Linked DNA regions of Rhodopseudomonas sp. BAL398. The protein of the gene in region 2 interacts with the protein of the main gene of each other region in a pairwise test. Links are inferred from orthologs where the notes say so. Each region holds a gene or a part of one and is shown on either strand. Other genes may lie near its edges. The genes, in order: tpiA and pepT.

The links.
Region 1: the proteins of pepT (region 2) and tpiA interact in binary tests that used the Escherichia coli proteins (3 or more experiments, as listed by UniProt). The link is inferred for Rhodopseudomonas sp. BAL398 from one-to-one orthologs.

Annotation. Positions count from the first base shown.
Region 1 is NZ_CP133111.1:1,303,269-1,313,409, forward strand. The notes cover bases 1-2,803. They hold tpiA (triose-phosphate isomerase), read right to left. Parts: upstream 1,886-2,803; coding sequence 1,115-1,885; downstream 1-1,114. Other genes in these bases: RBJ75_RS06200 (CTP synthase), read right to left, coding at 1-372; secG (preprotein translocase subunit SecG), read right to left, coding at 538-933; RBJ75_RS06215 (hypothetical protein), read right to left, coding at 1,984-2,526; RBJ75_RS06220 (SurA N-terminal domain-containing protein), read left to right, coding at 2,800-2,803. Also shown: more of RBJ75_RS06220, read left to right, coding at 2,804-4,704; trpD (anthranilate phosphoribosyltransferase), read left to right, coding at 4,745-5,764; indole-3-glycerol phosphate synthase TrpC, read left to right, coding at 5,775-6,593; cyclic pyranopterin monophosphate synthase MoaC, read left to right, coding at 6,601-7,134; lpxD (UDP-3-O-(3-hydroxymyristoyl)glucosamine N-acyltransferase), read left to right, coding at 7,149-8,243; RBJ75_RS06245 (hypothetical protein), read right to left, coding at 8,325-8,822; RBJ75_RS06250 (Hsp20/alpha crystallin family protein), read left to right, coding at 9,036-9,539; RBJ75_RS06255 (flagellar motor protein MotB), read right to left, coding at 9,635-10,141. UniProt on the Escherichia coli protein: Involved in the gluconeogenesis. Catalyzes stereospecifically the conversion of dihydroxyacetone phosphate (DHAP) to D-glyceraldehyde-3-phosphate (G3P).
Region 2 is NZ_CP133111.1:1,124,867-1,135,075, forward strand. Bases 2,713-5,583 are described here. They hold pepT (peptidase T), read right to left. Parts: upstream 4,840-5,583; coding sequence 3,586-4,839; downstream 2,713-3,585. Other genes in these bases: lon (endopeptidase La), read left to right, coding at 2,713-2,924; RBJ75_RS05270 (GFA family protein), read left to right, coding at 3,001-3,420; RBJ75_RS05285 (HU family DNA-binding protein), read right to left, coding at 4,986-5,312. Outside these bases: ATP-dependent Clp protease ATP-binding subunit ClpX, read left to right, coding at 1-201; more of lon, read left to right, coding at 498-2,712; RBJ75_RS05295 (hypothetical protein), read right to left, coding at 5,965-6,159; RBJ75_RS05300 (NADH-quinone oxidoreductase subunit A), read left to right, coding at 6,464-6,829; RBJ75_RS05305 (NuoB/complex I 20 kDa subunit family protein), read left to right, coding at 6,820-7,443; RBJ75_RS05310 (NADH-quinone oxidoreductase subunit C), read left to right, coding at 7,454-8,068; RBJ75_RS05315 (NADH-quinone oxidoreductase subunit D), read left to right, coding at 8,127-9,317; RBJ75_RS05320 (FkbM family methyltransferase), read left to right, coding at 9,314-10,209. UniProt on the Escherichia coli protein: Cleaves the N-terminal amino acid of tripeptides.

The DNA.
Region 1 (10,141 bases), 180 kb from region 2 along the record:
TTCCTTGATCGCATTGGTGACGTGTGGGATCACCTGGATGGTGGCGCCGAGATAATCGCCGCGGCGCTCCTTGGTCAGGATGTCCTGATAGATCCGGCCGGTGGTGATGTTGTCGGCCTTGGTCGCCGGGCGCCCGGTGAAGCGCTCGTAATGGCCGAGGTCGAGGTCGGTCTCGGCGCCGTCATCGGTGACGAACACTTCGCCATGCTGATAGGGCGACATCGTTCCGGGGTCGAGATTGAGATAGGGATCGAGCTTGCGCAGCCGGACCTTATAGCCGCGCGCCTGCAGCAGCGCGCCGAGTGCCGCCGATGCCAAACCCTTGCCAAGCGAGGAGACCACGCCGCCGGTGATGAAGATATACCGCGCCATGGGACTTAACCTTTAAGGCCCCCGGCACCGATTCGCAAAACGAATCGGTGCGGACGGCCGGATGAAGAGATGTCTATGGGTGACTTTGAAACGATATCAGTTTCAAACGGTTGCAAACGAAACCTGATGTAACCCATCAGGTTTCGCAATGCATAGCCGCAAAGTTTATTGCGAACGTGGCGCCTGCGGGACCGCCGGGGCCTGCTGATTCTGTTGCTGATCGGCCTTCTTCAGCGAGTCGAGCAAGCCGCCGCCTTCGGACAGCGGCGGCGCCGGCGTGGCGGGCTGCGATTGCGTCGTCGGGCTCGAGGTGGGGAGAATTGACGTGGGCTTGCGGTCGTAGCTCGCCAGCCATGACAGCAACAGGCTGGTGATGAAAAAGCCGACCGCCAGAACCGCGGTGGTGCGGGTGAGCAGGTTCGCCGTGCCTCGGCTCGACATGAAGCCGCCACCGCCGCCGCCGCCGACGCCCAGGCCGCCGCCTTCGGATTTTTGCACCAGCACCGCGCCGATCAACGTCGCGACGAACATCAGGTGGATCACGGTAATGACAGTCTGCATTGTACCCTTCCGTCGCAAACCCAAGGCCACCAAGGTCCACGCCGGCGGGTGGCTGCTCGACAGGCTTGCGGGATGTTGAAGTCGCGCGGTGTCTACACGATCCAACGGGGGATTGTCACCCCCGCAGGTTCGGCACCGGCTGCCTGTTGTGGTTAATCGCCTCGATACCGAAGGCCAACAGTTAAGGGCACCCGGTGGCGATCGCAAGGAAGTCGACCGCTTTCAGGCTGGCGCCGCCGACCAGCGCGCCGTTGACATGCGGCACCGCCATCAATTCCTTGGCATTGGAGGGCTTGACCGAGCCGCCATACAGGATGCGGATCGCAGTGCCCGCGGCGCCAAACCGCTGTTCCAGACCCGCGCGGATAAAGCCATGGACTTCGGCGACGTCAGCCGTCGTGGGCGTTCGGCCGGTGCCGATCGCCCAAACCGGCTCATAGGCCACCACGACATTGCTGGCAGTGGCGCTATCCGGCAACGATCCGGCAAGCTGGCCCGCGACGACGTCCAGCGTGTGGCCGGCGTCGCGCTCGCCCTGGGTCTCGCCGACGCAGACGATCGCCACCAGGCCGGCCCGCCACGCCGCCTGCGCCTTCAGCCTGACGATGGCGTCGGTCTCGTTATGGTCGGCGCGGCGTTCGGAATGTCCGACGATAATGGTGCTGGCACCGGCATCCGCCAGCATTTCGGCGGAAATATCGCCGGTATGCGCGCCGGAGGCATCGGCATGACAATCTTGCGCGCCGATCGAAAACGGTACCGCACGGGGTTGCGCCAGGCTCGCCAGCTTCTGGGCGAAGCTGGTGACCAGGGTCGCCGGCGGGCAAACCAGCAGTTCGACCGTGTCGGGCAACAGCTTGGCCCCGGTCATCATCGCGTCGAATTCCGACAGCGAGGCGCGCAGGCCATTCATCTTCCAGTTTCCGGCAATCAGCGGACGAATGGCGGGCATGGGATCAACTCTCACTGGGAATGGAACTGCTGCGCTAGCAGAGCCGCTGACGATGCTCAAGGGCGCGGCGCGCGGATATCCCCTTCCCCCAGGCCGAATCAGCGCAGACTTGGTTCGCGCTCTTTCCGGGCTTGGGACGAATCGGGGGTCGCGGGCGCGTCACCATCCCTGCCCTTCGATTTCTCGGCAGCCGGATCAAGCACCGCTTCATAGCGGCGCCTGTCCGACCTTTCCACGCGGACGCTGACCAGGCTACCGCCGCGGCGAATGCTCTTGGCGCAGATTTCAGCCTGATTGGTCGCGATTCCAGCCTCGGCGACGATCCCGATCAAGCCGCCCGCGACACCAACAACCAATGCCCCCGTCGCAGCGGCGGCAAACCAGCCCGCCTCAACCACAGCCTCGAAGCCCGGCACCAGCAGCATCCCCAACCCGGCAAGCATTCCGCCGAACCCGCCGAAAGCGGCTCCCACCGCCGCACCCTTGCCGGCCGCCGAGCCATAATCCGGCGCGAAATATTTCTCGGAATTGTTGGCGACCAGACTAATGTCGGCCTCATCGACACCGGCCTGCTCCAGCCGAAAAATTGCGTGCTGTGCGTCGACGACATTGTCGAACAGGCGCGAAATAGTCACCTTCATCGTCAAATCCTGGGTCTTACCTGATGGCGCGGAAGAAGATTGTGGCGAACCAAGGTTCGCGCGGCAACCAAGGTGGGCGCTGCGAGACAAGGGTCAAGCCACGGAAATAGTTCCGCGATTCGTGCGACGCATTGGCAACTGAACCCATCGGCGGTCGCCGCGCAGGTTGCGACCTGACGGTTGCCACTTTATGATGGTTCCTCAAGCCGGCGACGCCAACTTGCACACTCCGCTTTGGGCGCGGCCGGTTCCCTCCTGCAAAAAAGTGACTCCATGCTTCGAGGAATCCGCAAAGCCTCATCCAATTGGGTTGGCAAGATCATAATGGGCACCGTGATGGGGGTGTTGATCCTCAGCTTCGCGGTGTGGGGAATCGCGGATATTTTCCGCGGCTTCGGGCAGTCGACGCTGGCCAAAGTCGGCGATACGGAGATTTCGACCGAGCAGTTCCGTCAGATCTACACCGATCGGCTGCAGCAGATCGGCCGCCAGTTCGGTCGCCCCCTGACCCAGGATCAGGCGCGCGCCTTCGGTCTGGACCGTCAGGTCCTGCAGCAGGTGATCGCCGAGGCGGCGTTGGACGAGAACGCCCGCAGGCTGGGATTAGGCCAATCCGACGCCGACACCATGCGGACGATTCTGAGCGACCCGAATTTCAAGGGCACCAACGGGGCCTTCGATCCGGCGCGGTTCCAGCAGGCGATTCGGCAATTCGGCTATTCCGAGCAGCGCTATCTCGCCGAGCAGCACAAGGTGGCGCTGCGGCGGCAAATCGCCGGCACCATTCTGGACGGGCTGGAGCCGAGCAAGACCCAGCTTGAAGCGATGAGCCGGTACCAGGACGAACAGCGCAGCATCGCCTATCTGAAGCTTGGCGCCGCCCAGGTCGGTACCATCGAGCCACCGTCGTCAGAGGCGCTGGCCGGCTATTACGACGAGCACAAGGCTCAGTTCCGGGCGCCCGAATACCGCAAGGTGTCCTTCGTCGCCGTGACACCGGAAGCCATCGCGACATGGAGCGACGTGTCCGACGCCGATGCCAAGAAAGTATTTGAGGAGCGTCGCGAGCAGCTGGCAACCCCCGAGAAGCGCGAGATTTCGCAGATCGTGTTTCCGAATGGCGAAGAGGCGCAGGCGGCCCGCACCCGGCTTGATGGCGGCCTGTCATTCGCCGATCTGGCGAAAGAGCGCGGCCTGAAGCCGTCCGACGTCGACCTCGGATTGATCAGCAAGTCCGAAATGCTCGATCCGGCGGTTGCCAATGCGGCCTTCGCGCTTCCCGCCGACGGCATCAGCCAGCCGATCAAGGGTCGCTTCGGCACCGTCCTGGTGAAGATCGGCAAGATCGAGCCGGGCATCCAGCCGAGCTATGAGAGCGTGGCGCAGAAGATCAAGCGCGAGATCGCGATCGATCGGGCGCGCGCCAAAGTCCAGGATCTCCACAACAAGATGGAAGACGCCCGCGGCGGCGGCGCCAGCGTGATCGAAGCCGCAAAGCAATTGGGCCTGACGCCGGTCACCATCGATGCCATCGACCGTTCCGGTCGCGGCCCCGACGGCCAGCCGGTTGCCGCCATTCCGAAGGGGCTTGACCTCGCCACCGCGGCGTTCGCCAGCGATGTCGGCGTCGACAACGAAACGCTGGCGCTGAACGGCGGCTATGTCTGGTTCGACGTGCTCGGCGTGACGCCGTCCCGCGAGCGGCCCCTTGACGAGGTCAAGGACCAGGTCGAGGCGCGCTGGCGCGAAGCCCAGGTGACCAGCCGGCTGCGTACCAAGGCCGCCGAGATCGTGCAAAAGCTCGGCCCGAACGGCAAGCTCGCCGACGCGGCGACCGCCGCCGGCGTCAAGCTCGAGACCGCCACCGGCCTGAAGCGCGAAACCACCGCACCTGGAGTCCCCGCCAGCGTCATCGCGGCCGCATTCCGTACCGCCAAGGACGGCATCAGCCAGACCCAGGGCGATGGTGGCGAGGAGTGGTTCGTATTCCAGGTGACCGACATCGTCGTGCCGCAGGTCGACATGGCCTCCGAAGAGGTGAAGAAGTTGAAAGAGACGTTGATCCGCCGGATGGGCGATGAACAGGTCGGTCAGTATATTGCCCGACTGGAAAACCAGATCGGCACGACGATCAACGAGACCGCGGTGGCACAGGTGACGGGGGCGGCGACCAATTGACGACGGATTGGGTCGTCGTTCCGGTTGCCGAAAGTGGGACATGAAAGACTTCAAAGCGATTATCGGAAAAGTCGCCACCGGGGCGACGCTGTCGCGCGACGAGGCGGCGGGCGCCTTCGACGCGATGATGTCGGGTGAAGCCACCCCATCGCAGATGGGCGCGCTGCTGATGGGGCTGCGGGTGCGCGGCGAGACCGTCGACGAGATCACCGGGGCGGTGTCGGCGATGCGCGCCAAGATGCTGACCGTGGACGCGCCACCCGATGCGGTGGATGTGGTCGGCACCGGCGGCGACGGCTCCGGCTCGGTCAATGTCTCGACCTGCGCCGCCTTCATCCTCGCAGGCTGCGGCGTGACGGTCGCCAAGCACGGCAACCGTGCGCTGTCATCGAAATCCGGCGCCGCGGACGTGCTGAACGCGCTCGGCGTCAAGATCGACATTAACCCGGACCAGGTCGGGCGCTGCGTCGCCGAAGCCGGGATCGGCTTCATGTTCGCACCGACCCATCATCCGGCGATGAAGAATGTCGGCCCGACAAGAGTCGAACTCGCCACCCGCACGATCTTCAATCTGCTCGGTCCGCTGTCCAATCCGGCCGGCGTCAGGCACCAGATGGTCGGGGTGTTTTCGCGCCAATGGGTGCAGCCGCTGGCGCAGGTGCTGAAAAATCTCGGTTCCGAGGCCGCCTGGGTGGTTCACGGCTCCGACGGGCTCGACGAAATCACCCTCTCCGGCCCGACCTTCGTGGCGGCACTTGAGAACGGCAATATCCGCACCTTCGAGGTGACGCCGGAAGACGCCGGGCTGCCGCGCGCCGGCGCCGACGCGCTCAAGGGCGGCGATGCCGAAGCCAATGCGGCGGCATTGCGCGGCGTGCTCGAGGGCAAGCCCAGCGCCTATCGGGACGTCGCGCTATTGAATGCCGCGGCGGCGCTGATCGTGGCCGGACGGGCCAGCGATCTCAAGCAAGGCGTGGCGCTCGGCACCGCGGCGCTCGATGGTGGTGCGGCGGCGGCGCGGCTGCAGCAATTGATCGCGGTCTCCAACGCGCCGGCCTGAGGAGATTGCCTTGTCTGACATCCTGACCCGGATCGAAGCCTATAAGCGCGAGGAAATCGCCGCCGCCAAACGCGCGCGCCCGCTCGCCGAACTCGAGGCCGCGGCAAAGACCGCGTCGCCGCCGCGCGGTTTTGTCAGCGCGATCCGGCAAAAGCTCGCCGCCGGCGACAGCGCTTTGATCGCCGAGATCAAGAAGGCGTCGCCGTCGAAGGGATTGATCCGGGCCGATTTCGATCCGCCGACATTGGCGCGCGCTTACGAGCAAGGCGGCGCAGCCTGCCTGTCGGTGCTGACCGACACGCCGTCGTTTCAGGGCCATCTCGACTTCATGGTGGCGGCGCGCGCGGCCGTCTCGCTGCCGGTGCTGCGCAAGGATTTCATCTACGACACCTACCAGGTGGTCGAAGCCCGCGCCCATGGCGCCGACTGCATCCTGATCATCATGGCGGCACTCGATGATGCCGCCGCGCGCGACATCGAGGATACGGCGATCGCGCTCGGCATGGATGTGCTGCTCGAGATCCATGACCGCGACGAGTTGCAGCGGGCGCTGCAACTTCGCTCGCCGATGATCGGCGTCAACAACCGCAATCTGCGCAGCTTCGAGGTGACGCTCGCCACCAGCGAGGCGCTGGCGCCGTTGATCCCCAAGGATCGGCTGATGGTCGGCGAGAGCGGCGTGTTCACGCCCGACGATCTGGCGCGGCTCGGCCGCGTCGGAATCAACACCTTTCTGGTCGGCGAAAGCCTGATGCGCCAGCAAGACGTCGCGGCGGCGACCCGGGCGCTGCTGGCGCGCCGCGACGGCGTCCGCGCAACCGGAACCTGATAGGCCCATGAGCAAGAAATCCAAGACGACATCCTCGAAAAAATCCTCGAAGACACCCACGCCCGCCCTCACCCATATCGCCAATTCGGGCGAAGCCTGGATGGTCGACGTGTCGGAGAAAGCCGCGACCGAACGGATCGCGGTGGCCGAAGGCCGCGTGGTGATGAGCAAGGCGACGCTGGCCTTGATCGTCAAGGGCAACGCCAAGAAGGGCGACGTGCTGGGAACGGCGCGGATCGCCGGCATCATGGCGTCGAAACGCACCGCCGACCTGATTCCGCTGTGCCATCCGCTGGCGCTGTCGAAGGTCACCGTCGACATTACCACCGACGCCAAGCTGCCGGGCTGCATCGTCCGCGCCACCGCCAAGCTCTCCGGCCAGACCGGCGTGGAAATGGAAGCCCTGACCGCGGTGTCGGTGGCGTGCCTGACGATCTACGACATGATCAAGGCGGTCGAGCGCGGCGTGCGGATCGAAGGCATTCATCTGGTCGAGAAGAAGGGCGGCAAGTCCGGCCACTACATCGCCGACTTGGCCTAGCCGGAGGACATGACGTGAAGGGAACCGGGTTTTTCGCCGACGCGACGCCGTTGAGCGTCGCAGACATCATTGCCATCACCGGCGCGGAAGCGCTGGGCGACGCCGACCTCGGCCGGGTTTTCACCGACGTCGCCCCGGTCGATCTGGCCGGGCCCGACGACCTCACCTTCATCGCGGATTCCAAATTCGCCACTCAACTGCCGGCGAGCAAGGCCGGCGCGGTGCTGACCACGCAACGCTTCGCCGGTCAGGCACCCGCCGGCGCCGTGGTGCTGCAGGTCCGCAAGCCCTATGAGGCCTTCGTCGCGGTGGCGCGCAAACTCTATCCGTCGTCGCTGCGTCCGACCTCGGTGTTCGGCACCGTCGGCATCGCGCCCGGCGCCCATGTGCATCCGTCCGCCAAGCTCGGCGCCGGCGTCACCGTCGACCCCGGTGCGGTGATCGGCCCGCGCGCCGAGATCGGCGCCGGCACGCTGATCGGCGCCAATGCGGTGATCGGGCCGCATGTCCGGATCGGCGTCGACTGCGCCATCGGCCCCTGCTCCACCGTGATCCATTCCGAAATCGGCGATCGCGTCATCCTGCATCCCGGCACCCAGATCGGCCAGGACGGTTTCGGCTACGTCTCCGGCGCCAGCGGCCACGTCAAGGTGCCGCAGGTCGGCATGGTGGTGATCCACAACGACGTCGAAATCGGCTCGGGCACAAGAGTCGATCGCGGCGGCATTCGCGACACCGTGATCGGCGAAGGCACCAAGATCGATAATCTTTGCCAGATCGGCCACAATTGCGTGATCGGCCGCTACTGCATCATCGTTTCGCAGACGGGTCTCAGCGGCAGTGTCACGCTGGAGGATTTCGTCGTGCTCGGCGGCCGCGTCGCGGCGATTCCCCACGTCACCATCGGCAAGGGCGCCAAGCTTGCGGCGCGTGCGTCGGTGATGAACGACGTTCCGCCCGGTTCGGTCTGGGGCGGCTTTCCGGCCCATTCCAAGCGGCAATGGATCAAGGAGATCATCGCGGTGCAGCGACTGGCTCTGGACATGCCGGCACGCGCCGCAGCCGGCGAGTCGACCGAAGCCCCCTCGCCGGCCACGCCGGAGGTCTGATATCCGGGCGGCCGGCGCTACGCCGAGCGCCGTTCCGCCCAGCTCTGCTTGTCGATTACGAAGCGGCTGATATTGGCGCAATCATCGCAACGATAGATGTGGCGTTCGAACTCCTCGAAGCGCCGCACCGGCCGCGCATCTATCCGCGCGAGCCGCATCCGCGCGCCGCAATTCGGGCAGCACAATGGATCGAACGGGATGTCGACGTTTCGCCAGACCATGGCCTCTCCTCGGATACTGATGGATCATCGTCGGCGCGGTGAACTCCTCCGCGCCGGGGTTCGCGCTGCGCAGCCGGATCGCGGCGCCGCCGCGGGGCGGCGGATCGCGCTCGTCGAGGCGCCGCAATGCGTCGAGGATCGCACTCAGCGGCACCGCCTTGCCGGCCCCCGGTATCAACCGCAGCCAGGGCTGCGACTCCACCGCGTTGGCATCACAGGCCCATGAGGCGAGGATGCCGCGCTTCTGCGTAATGGTCAACGCGTCGTCGCGTAGTACCTGATCCGGATGGTCATAAGCCGACACGGCTGGGTCAAGCACGGCATGATCAATCGGTCGTTGCGTCGTCATGATATCCATAGCGGCCTCCCGAACTACTCCTTTCCAAGGGGACGGCGGCAAATTAGGAAGCCGGTTTTTGCGTTTCAAGAGTCGCCGTGAAAATTTTTCACCGCCACGGCTGATCCCGCCACAACGGATCTTGACGGCGCGCCGGTCGCTCCCAAATCAACGGGCGCGCCCGCATGGCGCGGGCCCGCTTTGCAATTTTAACGATTGGAGTTGGAGGCTTCCATGAACATGCGTGACATCATCCCCTGGAGCCGGAATACGCAACCGCTCGCCCGTTATGGCGAAAGCAGCGATCCGTTCCTGTCGCTACACCGCGAAATGAACCGTCTGTTCGACGACGTGTTTCGCGGCTTCGACGTGCCCACCCCGCTTACTCGGCTGGCGCCGCTCGGCACCGGCTGGCCGAAGCTGGAGATCACCGACAACGACAAGGAGCTGCAGGTCTCCGCCGAGGTCCCGGGCCTCGAGGACAAGGATATCGAGGTCCTGCTCGATGACGGATATCTGACGCTACGCGGCGAGAAGAGCTCCGAGACCAGCGACAAGGACCGGCAGTTCAGCGAACGGTTCTATGGCCGGTTCGAACGCCGGATTCCGCTGGACTACCAGGTCGCCGAGGACAAGGTCAGCGCGACCTTCAAGAACGGCGTGCTCACCGTAACCCTGCCCAAGGTCGAGCAGGCGGCCAGCAAGGCGAAGCGGATCGCGGTCGAGAGCAAAGCGTAATCGCGCGTTGACGTGACGTCGCTTCGGGCGTGGGCCGCCGGCCCGCGCCCGAATGCTGCCGGCCATGATATGAGCGCTTCGTATGACTGCTGGTATTACGGCTTCAGGTCGGGCGGCAGCGGCGGATTTTCCCGCATCAGACTGATCGTAACCCGGCGGTTCGCCGCCAGCATCGGCGCGTCGGGAAACAGCGGTTCGCCATCGGCCTTGCCGGCCACCGACAGAATATGACTGGCCGGCAACCCCTCGCGTTTCAAAATCTGGCGCACCGCATTGGCGCGGTTGGTCGATAGATCGAAGCCGTCGTAATCGCTATAGGCGGGCACCAGACCGGCCGCAGTATGCCCGGTGATCGATATCCGCAACGCCGTCGCCCGCAACGGCGCGGCCAGTTTCTGGATCAGCAACGTGGTGCGCGGATAGGGCACGAACGAGCCGTCCGGAAACATCGGACGCCCGTCCTGATCTGTGAGTTCCAGATTAAGCCCGAGCGGGGTTTCCTCGAACATGACGTTCTTGGAGATCTCCGCCAATTCAGGCAGGTCCTGCAAGGCCTGACGCAATGAGGCCGATGCCAGCGCGAATTCGCGGTCCGCTTTCAC
Region 2 (10,209 bases):
GCGATCGAGCGCAAGACCGGCGCCCGCGGGTTGCGGTCGATCCTGGAGAGCATTCTGCTTGAGACCATGTTTGACCTTCCGGGCCTCGAAGGGGTCGAAGAAGTCGTGATCTCGCGCGAAGTGGTCGAGGGCACCGCCCGGCCGCTCTACATCTACGCCGACCGTACCGATCGCGCCGCGGAGAGCAGCGCCAGCGCCTGATCCGGCGCGTGACGGCGGTTCAAAACAGACTGTTGCCGACCGGTTCGGCAGCAGTCTGAACCTCGGTATCTCCCTAATCGACCATGCAGAACCGCGCGCTTCACCTGACTTGACACCCCCATGGTCGATAGCCACCTTATGCTTCGGCGATGACAATCGTTACCAGGATTCGCCGTCATCAATTCCGGACGAGTGGAGCCTGAGTCGGCCGAACGCGCCGGTAAACTTGGCACCTTGTGGCGGCGGCGCAAACGGGCGAGCCGCGTGCAAGGGGGCGCAACAATAAGGAATCGGCCATGACTGCCTCAAAACCCCGGCCATCAATCGTTCACGGCGAAAGCCACTCCTACCCGGTGCTGCCGCTTCGCGACATCGTCGTTTTCCCTCATATGATCGTGCCGCTGTTCGTCGGTCGGGAAAAGTCGATCCGAGCGCTTGAAGAGGTCATGAAGAACGACGCTCTGATCATGCTGGCGACGCAGAAAAATGCGTCTGACGATGATCCGACGCCGGACTCGATCTACGAAATCGGCACGCTCGCCAGCGTGCTGCAGCTGCTGAAATTGCCCGACGGCACCGTCAAGGTGCTGGTCGAAGGGCTCGATCGCGCCAAGGTGGAGAAATACACCGATCGCGCCGAGTATTACGAAGCCACGGCGGTCGCGCTGGCCGATACCGACGCCACCAGCGTCGAGGCCGAAGCGCTGGCGCGTTCGGTCGTCTCGGACTTCGAAAGCTACGTCAAGCTGAACAAGAAGATCTCTGCCGAAGTCGTTGGCGTTGTTCAGGCTATTACCGATTTCGCCAAGCTCGGCGACACCGTCGCGTCGCATCTGGCGGTCAAGATCGCCGATCGGCAGGGAATCCTGGAAACGCTGTCCGTGACCGCGCGCCTCGAGAAGGTGCTGGGGCTGATGGAGAGCGAGATCTCGGTGCTGCAGGTCGAGAAGCGGATCCGCAGCCGCGTCAAGCGGCAGATGGAGAAGACCCAGCGCGAGTACTATCTCAACGAGCAGATGAAGGCGATCCAGAAGGAACTCGGCGACGACGAAGGTCGCGACGAGTTGGCCGATCTGGAAGAGAAGATCGTCAAGACCAAGCTGTCCAAGGAAGCCCGCGAGAAGGCCCAGCACGAGCTGAAGAAGCTGCGGCAGATGTCGCCGATGTCGGCGGAAGCCACCGTGGTTCGCAACTATCTCGACTGGTTGCTGTCGATTCCATGGAACAAGAAGTCGAAGGTCAAGAAGGATCTGGCTGCCGCGCAGGCGGTGCTGGACAACGACCATTACGGGCTTGAGAAGGTCAAGGACCGCATCGTCGAGTATCTGGCGGTGCAGTCCCGCGCCAACAAGCTGACCGGCCCGATCCTGTGCCTGGTCGGCCCGCCCGGCGTCGGCAAGACCTCGCTCGGCAAGTCGATCGCCAAGGCGACGGGTCGCGAATTCGTTCGCGTCTCGCTCGGCGGCGTGCGCGACGAAGCCGAGATCCGCGGTCACCGCCGCACCTATATCGGCTCGATGCCCGGCAAGATCATCCAGTCGATGCGCAAGGCCAAGACCTCGAACCCGCTGTTCCTGCTCGACGAGATCGACAAGATGGGCGCCGATTTCCGCGGCGATCCGTCCTCGGCTCTGCTCGAGGTGCTGGACCCGGAGCAGAACGGCACCTTCGCCGATCACTATCTGGAGGTCGATTATGACCTCTCCAGCGTGATGTTCATCACCACGGCCAACACCCTGAATATTCCGGGGCCGCTGATGGACCGCATGGAGATCATCCGGATCGCCGGCTACACCGAGAACGAGAAGGTCGAGATCGCGCGCAAGCATCTGATCCCGAACGCACTGACCAAGCACGGCCTCAACGCCAAGGAATGGTCGATCGACGACGACGCCTTGATGCTGATGATCCGGCGCTACACCCGCGAGGCCGGTGTTCGTAACCTCGAGCGCGAGCTCTCCACGCTGGCCCGCAAGGCCGTCAAGGAGCTGATGCTCTCGAAGAAGAAGAGCGTGAAGGTCACCGAGAAGTCGCTCGAGGAATTCCTCGGCGTGCCGAAGTACCGCTATGGCGAGATCGAACTGGACGACCAGGTCGGTGTCGTCACTGGACTGGCGTGGACCGACGTCGGCGGCGAGCTGCTGACGATCGAAAGCGTGATGATGCCCGGCAAGGGCCGCATGACGGTCACCGGCAATCTGCGCGACGTGATGAAGGAATCGATCTCGGCGGCGGCGTCCTACGTCCGCTCCCGCGCGATCACCTTCGGTGTCGAACCGCCGACTTTCGAGCGGCGCGACATCCACGTCCACGTCCCGGAGGGCGCGACGCCGAAGGACGGTCCGTCCGCCGGTGTGGCAATGGCGACCACGATCGTCTCGGTGCTGACCGGCATTCCGATCCGGCACGACATCGCGATGACCGGCGAAATCACGCTGCGCGGCAGGGTTCTGCCGATCGGCGGACTGAAGGAGAAGTTGTTGGCGGCAGCCCGCGGCGGCATCAAGACGGTGCTGATCCCCGAGGACAACGCCAAGGACCTCACCGAGATCTCCGATGCCATCAAGGGCGGGTTGAACATCATCCCGGTCGCCCGGATGGACGAGGTGATCGCCAACGCCCTGGTGCGGGCGCCGGTGCCGATCGTCTGGGAAGAGCCGAGCACGGTCCCGGTGAAGCCCGACGCCACCGACGAGGCCTCCGGCGGCCTGACCGCCCACTGAGGCGCCCGAGCCTCCTCAAGACATCAACGGCGTCCCACGGGGCGCCGTTTTTTTTGGAGATGGAACGGAGGATCGAATGGAAATTGACGGCCAATGTCATTGTGGGCGGATCAGCTTCGTCGCCACCATCGACCCGCAGCTTGTGTCGGTCTGCCATTGCACGGATTGTCAGACCTTCAGCAGCTCGGCGTTTCGCATCAGCGTGCGCACCAACCGCGCCAACGTTCGGATCACTGGGACACCCAAGGCTTACGCCAAGACTGCGGACAGCGGCGCGGTCCGGCTGCAGCATTTCTGTCCCGAATGCGGGACTCCGGTGTTCAACTCCGGCCCCGACCCGGAGGCCGGCGATTGGGTGATCCGCTGGGGCAGCATTCGGCAGCGTCGGCAATTATCGCCGACGCGGCAGATCTGGTGCCAGTCGGTGCTACCATGGCTCGGCGATTTCGACCATTTGCCGGGCAGCCCCACGGGCTGGGACCGAACCGCGCCGTGACGGCGGTGGGGCTGGGTCGCAGACGGCGTCTTGGTGAATGGCTTGCATCGCCGGTGCTGACGGAAGTAAACAGGCGGCGAGGGCGGCTAGCTCAGCTGGTTAGAGCATCTCGTTTACACCGAGAGGGTCGGCGGTTCGAATCCGTCGCCGCCTACCACCCGCCGCTCACGCCCGTTCTTCCCAGATCATCGCCAGATGCACGATGGTCTGCACCGCCTTTTCCATGTCCTGGCGGCTGACCCATTCGAGCCGGGAATGGAAGGCGTGTTCGCCGGCGAAGATGTTGGGGCAGGGCAGGCCCATGAAGGACAGCCGGGAGCCGTCGGTGCCGCCGCGGATGCTGGTGGTCACCGGGGTGAGGCCGGCGCGGCGGATCGCCTCGCTTGCATTGGCGACCAGCGCCGGGTGGCGATCGACCACCTCTTTCATGTTGCGGTATTGCGGCTTGATCTCGAGCCGCGCCGTGGAGCGCGGATAGGCCGTCATCACCTCATCGATGATTCGCCGCAGCAGCGCTTCCTTCTCCTGCAAACCGGCTTCGGTGAAATCGCGGACGATGAAGCTCAGCGTCGCCTGTTCCAGCGCGCCCGAAATGCCGATCGGATGCAAAAATCCCTCGCGGCCCTCGGTGGTTTCCGGCGAGCAGCCGGTCTTGGGCAGCCGTTCGACGATCGCGGCGGCGATCTTGATGGCGTGCTCGATCTTGCCCTTGGCAAAGCCCGGATGGGCGCTGACGCCTGCGATGGTGATCACCGCGCCATCGGCCGAGAACGTCTCGTCCTCGATGTTGCCGGCGGACTCCCCGTCGATCGTATAGGCGAAAACGGCGCCGAGCTTGGCGAGGTCGACCTTGTCGACGCCGCGGCCGATCTCCTCGTCCGGGGTGAACAGGATCTTGATGGTGCCGTGCTTTAGCTGCGGGTTGCTCAGCAGGAATTCGGCGGCGTCCATGATCTCGGCGATGCCGGCCTTGTTGTCGGCGCCGAGCAAAGTGGTGCCGTCGGTGGTGATGATGTCATGGCCGATCTGGTCGGCCAGCGCCGGATGCTCGGCGGCGCGAATGATCTGGGTCGGATCGGCCGGCAGCACGATATCGCCGCCGCGGTAATCCGTCACGATCTGCGGCTTGACGTTGGCGCCCGAGCAGTCGGGCGAGGTGTCCATATGCGAGCAGAAGCAGATCACCGGGACCTGCTTGTCGCTGTTGGCGGGAATCGTGGCGTAGACATAGCCGTATTCGTCGAGATGGGCGTCGGCGAGGCCGAGCGCGCGCAACTCCTCAGCCAGCAGGGCGCCGAGCTGTTTTTGTTTGTCTGTGGATGGGCAGGTCGGCGATTCCGGGTCCGACTGGGTGTCGATCGTCACATAGCGCAGGAATCGCGCGGTGACGCCGTGGGTGAAGCCGATCGGGGATGTCACAGGCTGAACCGCCGAATCTCTGTCCTGAGCGCAGGATCTGCGTCTCAGGATCATCACGTCGCAAAATTCACATCGCGAAATCCGTCATTCCGAAGCGGCCGCGGCGCGAGCGCCCGGAATGACGTCAATTCATCGAAAGCGGAAGCCTAGACGGCTTCCTTCAGTTCCTTGGCGGCGCGGAAGGCGACCTTCTTGCTGGCCTTGATCTGGATGGCTTCGCCGGTGGCAGGGTTGCGGCCCATCCGGGCGGCGCGCTTGCGGACCTGGAGGATGCCGAGGCCGACGATGCGGATCCGCTCGCCCTTCTTGAGGTGCTTGGTGATTCGGCCGACCATGTCGCCAAGAATGGCTTCGGTCTGCTTCTTGGACAGCTCGTGCTCTTCGGCAAGCGCCGCTGCGAGATGCTTCAGGGTCACCGTGGTCGGTGTTGCGGCTTTAGTCGTTGCGGTTTTCGCAACTGCTTTCTTCGCCATATTTGGCCCTCCGGGTTGTTGGTGGCTTAGGAACCTAAGACGTAGCAGGGCTTAATCGATTCGGGGAGGCGATGACCATGCTGTTTTCCCTATAAACAGCCTATTATTTACATTGCCCCCGCGAAAAGAGCTGGCACAAAGGGGTTTCCGCAACCGGCGTGACTTGGTCGTGCGGCTTGACTTGGTCGTGGCGCCCCTTTATGTCCACCCCACTGCGGGATCACACGATCCACGCGGGAGTAGCTCAGTTGGTTAGAGCGCTGCCCTGTCACGGCAGAGGTCGCGGGTTCGAGTCCCGTCTCTCGCGCCAGTTTTTATAACTGGTTCAAGCATTTACCCCCATTCATACCTGCCGCTACGCCCGCCGCATGATCACGCTTCGACGTGGACATGGTGGGCACGGGCGCGATTCGTGATGTATCCCCGGATATCGAAGCGCTTCGGAGAAGGGCGCGCGAGCAGGCCGCGCCGGCGTGGCGCCTCATCTCATGCTCATGGCCGATCTGCCGAAAATCCAGGCGCCGTGCAGCGACGGATCTTGATCGGCGGCGGCCTGGCGACCAGGCGCCCAGGGTAATGGCCCGCGCGTCAACAAAAAGCCGCCCGAAGGCGGCCGTCGCAAGTTGGGGAGATCCCCTTGGGGAGTTCTGACCTAGCGAATTACCGGGCTTTCCGCGCGGGTCACGGTCATCTGCTTTCCCGCCTTGATGACATGGGCGCTCTGGCTGAAGTCAGCACTGCTGCGTGCCGAAATGCCAAGCCCCGCCACCACGACCCCCGCGACCAGGGCCATCACCACGATTTTCAAATGCGTCGCACGATCCGCCGAGTGGATTGAGTGGTTCATCTGAGCCTCCAAGCGACTTTGCCGCCTTTGTTGGCGATGATGTCTACTCCGCTCGTGTTTCAGGATGGTTTCGTCAAACCAGCGAAATGGTTTCACCTGTGGCATCCGAACAACATTGCTTCGAACGCGCTCGTGGCGGCTGCCGGTTGGAGCCACCCGAAAGGCCAGATTGTCAGGTCTACCTGTCAATTATGGCGTCAATTTCGCTTGTCTTGCGCGGCCTGTTGCGCTGCGCTAAGCCTCGGAATAATTCCAATGTTCAACGAATCTGCGGCAGTGCACAAACGCAGGGTGGGGATCGGCGATGAGCGGTATTTTGCCGAATTATCTTCCAATTGTTGTCTTTATCGTCGTGGCCGCGGCGCTGAGCTTTGCCATGCTGGTGGCGCCGTTCGCCCTCGCATTTCAGCAGCCGGACCCCGAGAAGCTCTCGGCTTATGAATGCGGCTTCAGTGCTTTCAGCGATGCGCGCATGAAGTTCGACGTGCGGTTCTACCTTGTCGCCATATTGTTTATCATCTTCGATCTTGAGGTGGCGTTCCTGTTTCCCTGGGCGGTGGCGTTCGGGAAACTGGGGGTGGCCGGCTTCTGGTCGATGATGGTGTTTCTCGGCGTGCTGACGGTCGGCTTCGCCTATGAGTGGAAGAAGGGCGCCCTGGAATGGGATTGAGTCCAGTGTCGACACCCCTGCAACAAAAACCCTCGGTGACCCCGATTGGCGCGCAGCCATTGGTGTCGCGGCCGGCCAGCGGGATCATTGATCCCAGCACCGGAAGGCCCGTGGGGGCCAACGACCCTTATTTCCTCGAGGTGAACAACGAGCTGGCGGACAAGGGGTTTTTTGTCGCCGCGACCGACGACCTGATTACCTGGGCGCGCACCGGCTCGCTGATGTGGATGACCTTCGGGTTGGCCTGCTGCGCGGTCGAGATGATGCAGATGTCGATGCCGCGCTACGACGCCGAGCGATTCGGGTTTGCGCCGCGCGCCTCTCCCAGGCAGTCCGACGTGATGATCGTGGCCGGCACGCTGACCAACAAGATGGCGCCGGCGCTGCGCAAGGTCTACGATCAGATGCCGGAGCCGCGCTATGTGATCTCGATGGGATCCTGCGCCAATGGCGGCGGCTATTACCATTATTCCTACGCCGTGGTGCGCGGCTGCGATCGCATCGTTCCGATCGACATCTACGTGCCCGGTTGCCCGCCCACGGCGGAAGCGTTGCTCTACGGCGTGATGCTGCTGCAGAAGAAAATCCGGCGCACCGGAACCATCGAACGCTAAAGGCTGAACTATGGACGACGCTGGGCTCGATACCCTAGGTCAGACAATTGTTGGTGCTCTTCCGGGCGCCGCGGTTGGGCATTCGATTGATTTCGGTCAGCTCACGGTGACCATTGAGGCCGCCAAGGTGGTCGAGGTGGTGACGTTTCTGCGCGACGATCCGCGCTGCCGGTTCGTCAGCTTCATCGACGCCACCGCGGTCGACTATCCGGGCCGCGAGCAGCGCTTCGATCTGGTCTATCATTTCCTGTCGCCGACGCTGAACGCCCGGGTCCGGCTGCGCGCCGAGATCGGCGAGACGACCCAGGTGCCCTCGATCATCGAGGTGTTTCCCGGCGTCGACTGGTTCGAGCGCGAGGCCTACGACCTCTACGGCGTGATCTTCACCGGCCATCCCGACATGCGGCGGCTGCTGACGGATTATGGCTTTGATGGTCATCCGCTGCGCAAGGATTTCCCGCTGTCGGGCTTTGTCGAGGTCCGTTACGACGACGACGAAAAGCGCGTGGTCTACGAGCCGGTGCGGCTCAACCAGGAATTCCGCAAATTCGATTTCCTGTCGCCATGGGAGGGTGCCGACTATCCGATCCTTCCCGGCGACGAGAAGGCGGAGGTGAAGCCGTGACCATGTCCACCCCTCGCCATTTGCTATTCGCCCATCGCCCAGCAGCGGAAGCCGCGTCATGATCGAAACGCCGTTGCGCAACTTCACCATCAATTTCGGACCGCAGCATCCGGCGGCGCATGGCGTGCTGCGGCTGGTGCTGGAGCTCGACGGCGAAGTGGTCGAGCGGGTCGATCCGCATATCGGCCTGCTGCATCGCGGCACCGAAAAGCTGATCGAGCACAAGACCTATCTGCAGGCGATTCCCTATTTCGACCGGCTCGATTACGTCGCGCCGATGAATCAGGAGCACGCGTTCTGTTTGGCGGCGGAGAAGCTGCTCGACCTGCCGGTGCCACGTCGCGCCCAGCTGATCCGAGTGCTGTATTGCGAAATCGGCCGCATCCTGTCGCATCTGCTCAACGTCACCACCCAGGCGATGGACGTCGGCGCGTTGACCCCGCCGCTGTGGGGGTTCGAGGAACGCGAAAAGCTGATGGTGTTCTACGAGCGCGCTTCCGGCAGCCGGATGCACGCGGCCTATTTCCGCATTGGCGGGGTTCACCAGGATCTGCCGCCGCAGCTGATCAACGACATCGAAGCCTGGTGCGACCCATTCATCCAGGTCGTCGACGACCTCGAGACGCTGCTGACCAACAACCGGATCTTCAAGCAGCGCAATGTCGATATCGGCGTGGTGACGCTGGCGCAGGCCTGGGAATGGGGTTTCTCGGGCGTGATGGTGCGCGGCTCCGGTGCCGCCTGGGATCTGCGCAAGGCGCAGCCCTATGAATGCTACGCCGAGATGGATTTCGACGTTCCGATCGGCAAGAACGGTGACTGCTACGACCGCTACTGCCTGCGCGTCGAAGAGATGCGCCAGTCGGTGCGCATCATGAAGCAGTGCATCGCCAAGCTGCGTGCTCCGGACGGGCAGGGACCGGTCGCCACCGACGACAACAAGATCTTCCCGCCGCGCCGTGGCGAGATGAAGCGCTCGATGGAAGCGCTGATCCACCATTTCAAGCTCTATACCGAAGGCTTCAAGGTGCCGGCCGGCGATGTCTATGTCGCGGTCGAAGCGCCGAAGGGCGAGTTCGGCGTCTATCTGGTCTCGGACGGCACCAATAAGCCCTACAAATGCAAGATTCGCGCGCCCGGCTTTGCGCATCTGCAGGCGATGGACTTCATCTGCCGCGGACATCTGCTGGCCGACGTCTCGGCGATTCTCGGCTCTCTGGACATCGTGTTTGGAGAGGTCGATCGTTGATCGCGCAGCCGCCCATCGCGTTTGACCGCAGCACCGGCATTCTTGAAGGCGCCAATGCCTTGGAGCGCCTGGCTGCCTGCGCGCTGGTGACCGGCGCCAGGATTTCATCGACGTTCTCCTATCGCGGCTACAACCGCTGCGCCAATCTGCTGCGCAAGGCGTTGCCGGAACGCGATATCGCCATCAAGCTCAGCCCGGATGCGGTGTTCGTGTTTCCCTTTGGCGATGGCTACTGGAGCAAGCTGCTGCAGCCGTCCTTTCGCTACGAGATCGATATCGAGGTGCTGTTCGAGGGCGCCTCCGACATCGATTACACGCTGATCGATTGCGGCGCGAATTACGGCTACTGGTCGGTTCAGGTGTCGAGCGCGCCGTTCGGTTCGCGCAACGTCATCGCGATCGAGCCATCATCCGCCAATTTCGCCAAGCTGCTGACCAACGCCAAGCTCAACGGCGATCGCTTCGTCGTTTTGAAGAGCGCCATCGGCGCGGTGCCTGGCGTCGCGAGGCTGTCTGGCACCAAGCACGAGGCGCTGAGCATCGCCGGCAATCCTGATGCCGAGGGTGAGGACGTCCCGGTGCTGACCCTCGACGGCCTGCTCGACGACGGCAAGATTCGCGCCGACGGCAAATATCTGGTCAAGCTCGACGTCGAAGGCGTCGAGATCGATGCCATCAAGGGCGGGACCCGGCTGCTGCAAGGTGATACCGCGATCCTGTGCGAAGAGCATGGCAATGATCCGGCGCATACGGTGTCGCGATTCATCCTGGATCACACCCCGCTGAAACTGGTCGTATACGATCCGCACAGTAACCGGTACGAAAACGTGGACGACCTTTCGATCCTGGATCGAATCAAAGTGGCGTCGAATGTCGGTTACAACGTCGTCGG